One region of the Micromonospora sp. URMC 103 genome, then DNA from elsewhere that is predicted to be linked to it. Evidence: predicted binding sites of a transcription regulator. Region 1 holds the regulator's gene; the other holds the start of a gene.
What was found. The regulator HrcA, encoded in region 1, represses chaperone genes, less so after heat shock. The targets are predictions, from matches to a motif close to GGTTNGCACNCTCNNNNNGAGNGTGCNAACC.
Positions count from the first base shown of each region.

Region 2: the regulator HrcA is predicted to act here: its motif matches at 1,100-1,130, upstream of groES (co-chaperone GroES).

Region 1 covers NZ_JBPQTR010000005.1:2,748,191-2,750,586, reverse strand. Annotated here, with positions in the region: gene hrcA (heat-inducible transcriptional repressor HrcA) at 282-1,304, shown strand; gene dnaJ (molecular chaperone DnaJ) at 1,377-2,396, shown strand, end outside.
Region 2 covers NZ_JBPQTR010000006.1:524,129-526,524, forward strand. Annotated here, with positions in the region: gene groL (chaperonin GroEL) at 1-581, opposite strand, end outside; gene groES (co-chaperone GroES) at 651-965, opposite strand; gene ACSNOA_RS28665 (THUMP-like domain-containing protein) at 1,216-2,396, shown strand, end outside.

The DNA of each region.
Region 1 (2,396 bases):
AGGGGCCGCCGGCAACGTCACGCCAGAGCGAGCCCGACGGGCCAGTGGGGCCGATCGGCCGTCCATGGGCGACCCGCTCGGGCCCCGTCCCGCGGCGCCTTTCGGCCGGGCGGCGGCGCCCGGGCGGCGGTGACGTGGACCGTGCCGCACCGGTCGTCCGTCGTTGATCATCGCGTCGGCGGGCCCGCCGACGTAGACTGGCACTCGCTACAGTCGAGTGCCAGGAACGCCCGCCCGCGGTGCCGAGCGCCGGGGGCCGACGCGCGTAGGAGGTGGGGAGGATGGGTCTCGACGACCGTAAGCTCGCCGTGCTCCGCGCGATCGTGGAGGACTACGTCGCCACGCAGGAGCCGGTCGGCAGCCGCGCGCTCGTCGAGCGGCACCAGCTCGGGGTCTCTCCGGCGACGGTCCGCAACGACATGGCGGTGCTCGAGGAGGAAGGCTACATCCGGCAGCCGCACACCAGCGCCGGTCGGGTGCCCACCGACCGCGGCTACCGGCTGTTCGTCGACCGGCTGTCCCGGGTGAAGCCGCTCAGCCCCGCCGAGCGCCGTGCCATCGAGCGCTTCCTGGTCGGCGCCGTCGACCTGGACGACGTGGTGCACCGCACGGTCCGCCTGCTGGCCCAGCTGACCCGGCAGGTCGCCGTCGTGCAGTACCCGAGCCTGGCCCGCTCCTCCGTCCGGCACCTGGAGCTGGTGCCGATCTCCACCACTCGCCTGATGCTCGTGATGATCGCCGACACCGGGCGGGTCGAGCAGCGGCTGGTCGAGATGCCCGCGCCGATCCCCGCCGACGACGTCACCGACCTGCGCCGGGTGGTCAACGAGAAGCTGGTCGGCACCCGGCTGTCGGACACGCCGCCGCTCGTGCAGGCGCTGGTCGACGAGGCGACCCCCGACCGGCGCGCCGCCATGGCCACCCTCGCCAGCGTGCTGCTGGAGACCCTCGTCGAGCGGCACGAGGAGCGGATCGCGTTGGCCGGCACGGCCAACCTCACCCGCGGCGGCCTCCTCGACTTCCAGGGCTCGCTGCGACCGATCCTCGAGGCGCTCGAGGAGGAGGTCGTACTGCTCAAGCTCATCGGCGAGGTCGAGCCGAGCACCACGCGGGTCCGCATCGGCGACGAGAACGAGATCGACAACCTCCGCGCCGCCTCGGTGGTGAGCACCGGCTACGGGCCGGGCGCCACCATCGTGGGTGGCCTCGGCGTGCTCGGGCCGACCCGGATGGACTACCCCGGCACCATCGCCACGGTGAGGGCCGTGGCACGCTACGTGGGCGACCTGCTGGCCCAGAACTGACCAGGCAGCACCGACGGCCGTCCCGGCCGGCGGCCGGCGCAACGCGAGACGAACATGAGGACACGGAACGCAGTGGCCAGGGACTACTACGGCATTCTCGGCGTGAGCCGGGACGCCTCCGACGACGAGATCAAGCGCGCCTACCGCAAGCTGGCGCGCCAGTTCCACCCGGACGTCAATCCGGACCCGGAGGCCCAGGAGAAGTTCAAGGACATCAACGCCGCGTACGAGGTCCTCTCGGACGACCGGAAACGGCAGATCGTCGACCTGGGCGGCGACCCGCTCGCCCCGGGCGGCGGGGGCGCGGGCGGCCCGGGTGGTCCCGGCGGCGCCGGCCCGTTCGTCGGGTTCCAGGACATCATGGACGCCTTCTTCGGCGGGGCGGCCGGCGGCGCGCGGGGGCCGCGCCCGCGTACCCGGCCGGGCGCCGACGCGATCCTGCGTCTCGAACTGGACCTGCACGAGACGGCGTTCGGCGTCGAGGCGCCCATCACGGTCGACACCGCGGTCCTGTGCACCACCTGCTCGGGCGCCGGCACGGCCGCCGGCACGCACCTCGCCACCTGCGAGGCGTGCGGCGGCCGGGGCGAGGTGCAGTCGGTGCAGCGCACGTTCCTCGGCCAGGTGGTCTCCGCCCGGCCGTGCACCGTCTGCCAGGGCTACGGCACCACCATCCCGCACCCCTGCCCGACCTGCGCCGGCGACGGCCGGGTGCGCACCCGCCGCTCGCTGACCGTGAAGATCCCGGCCGGCGTCGAGGACGGCATGCGGATCCGGCTGGCCCAGCAGGGTGAGGTGGGCCCGGGCGGCGGCACCGCCGGCGACCTCTACGTGGAGATCCACGAGCGGCCGCACGACGTGTACTCCCGCAAGGGCGACGACCTGCACTGCCGCGTCACCGTGCCGATGACGGCGGCGGCGCTCGGCACCCGGCTGACCATCAAGACGCTGGACAGCGAGGAGGCCGTCGACGTCAAGGCCGGCACCCAGCCGGGCAGCACGCTGCGGCTGCGCGCCCGCGGCGTGCCGCACCTGCGCGGCACCGGTCGGGGCGACCTCTACGTCCACCTCGACGTGCGGACCCCCACGAAG
Region 2 (2,396 bases), on a different contig from region 1:
TCGAACTGGAGACCCTCGGTCACGTCCAGCTCGGTGGCGAGGGTGGAGCCCTCCTCGACGGTGATGACGCCGTCGCGGCCGACCTTCTCCATCGCCTCGGCGATCAGGTCGCCGATGGCCGCGTCCTGCGCGGAGACCGTCGCGACGTGCGCGATGGACTCCCGGCCGGCCACCTCGACGGCCCGGCCGAGCAGCGCCTCGGAGACCTTGCCGGCCGCCGCGTCGATGCCCCGCTTGAGGCCGGTCGGGTTGGCGCCGGCGGCCACGTTGCGCAGGCCCTCACGGACCATGGCCTGGGCGAGCACGGTCGCGGTGGTGGTCCCGTCGCCGGCGACGTCGTTGGTCTTGGTCGCCACCTCCTTGACCAGCTGCGCGCCGAGGTTCTCGTACGGGTTGGTGAGCTCGATCTCCTTGGCGATGGTCACACCATCGTTGGTGATCGTCGGCGCACCGAATTTCTTGTCCAGGACGACGTTGCGCCCGCGCGGGCCGAGGGTGACCTTCACCGCGTCCGCGAGGGCGTTGACACCGTGCTCCAGCAGGTGTCGGGCGTCGTCCGAGAAGCTCAGGATCTTCGCCATGGATGTCCCTTCAAGCGGCGGTGCCCCGGCCCGGCGAACCGGACCGGGGCAACGACACTGATCGGTTGCTTACTTCTCGATGACCGCGAGGACGTCGCGGGCGGAGAGCACCAGGTACTCCTCGCCGGCGTACTTGACCTCGGTGCCGCCGTACTTCGAGTAGATGACGGTGTCGCCGACCTTGACGTCAACCGGGATCCGGTTGCCCTTGTCGTCGACGCGGCCCGGGCCGACAGCGAGGACGGTGCCCTCCTGCGGCTTCTCCTTGGCGGTGTCGGGGATCACGATGCCCGACGCCGTGGTGGTCTCAGCCTCGTTCGCCTGGACCAGGATCCGGTCCTCGAGCGGCTTGATCGCAACCTTGGTCGCGGTAGTCACGGGCATACCCTCCTGGGGTACTGGTTTCTGTGCCGGCCGGCGGGGCCGGCCAGGTCAATCTGCCACATGCCACCGGGCGGGGCCGTCGTCGCGGGTGCCGGTCCGCCTGGCGTTCAGCCACCGAGTCACCAGGACCCGGAAGCTGGCACCCTCGGGGTGAGAGTGCTAATCGCAGGTTATTCCGTGGCTAGCACTCCGTCAAGGAGAGTGCCAACCCCCAGGGCGGCGCGTCGCGGCCGGCCACCACAATGACCGGGTGGATCTCGACCAGCTCGCCGCCCTGCGTACCCCCGAGGGAACGGCCGCGCTCGACGCGGCGGCGCGGGTGGCCGACGCCGACCCGCTGGCCGCGGCGTCCGCGCTCCGCGCGGCCGGGGTGCCCGCCGGGCTCGCGGCGGCGGCGCTCACCCAGGTCGCGCTGCGCCGCCGGGCCGCGGGCAAGTTCGGGCCCGCGGCGGCCGGGATGTTCCTCACCCGCGCCGGCCTGGAACAGGCCACCCGGGGCGTGGTCGCCGCACGGCGCGCCGAGCGCCTCCGCGCCGCCGGGGTGGGCAGCCTCGCCGACCTCGGCTGCGGGCTCGGCGCCGACGCGCTCGCCGCCGCCCGCGCGGGCATCCGCGTGTACGGGGTGGAGGCCGACCCGCTGACCGCCGCCATGGCCGCGGCCAACGCCGAGGCGGCCGGGCTGTCCGACCTCTTCACCGTCGAGTGCGGCGACGCCACCGCGTTCGACGTGAGCCGGGTCGACGCGGTCTTCTGCGACCCGGCCCGGCGGGCCGCCGGCACCGGCCGGCGGCTCTTCGACCCGAACGCCTACTCGCCGTCCTGGGACTTCGTGACGGCGCTCGCCGAGCGGGTGCCGCGCACCGTCGTGAAGGTGGCGCCGGGGATCGACCATCGGCTGATTCCCGCCGGCGCCGAGGCCGAGTGGGTCGGCGTGGACGGCGACCTCGTCGAGGCGGCGCTCTGGTGCGGCCGGCTCGCCGAGGTGCCCCGGCGCGCCACGCTCCTCCGGGACGACCCCGCGACGCCCGCCCGCCAGCTCACCGGCGCGGGCGACCGGGAGGCGGCCGTGGGGCCGGTACGCCGCTTCCTGCACGACCCCGACCCCGCCGTGGTACGCGCGCACCTGATCGCCGAACTGGCCGACGACCTCGGCGCGACCCTGGCCGACCCCGCCATCGCCTACCTGTACGCGGACACCCCCGCGCAGAGCCCGTTCACCCGCTGCCTGGAGGTCACCGACGTGCTCCCGTTCTCGCTGAAGCGGCTGCGCGCGCTCCTGCGGGAACGACGCGTCGGCCGTGTGGAGATCCTCAAGCGCGGCTCGGCGCTCACTCCCGAACAGCTCCGGCGTGACCTGCGCCTCTCCGGCGACGCGGCGGCCAGCGTGGTGCTCACTCGGGTCGCCGGGCAGCCCACGGTGCTGCTCTGTCA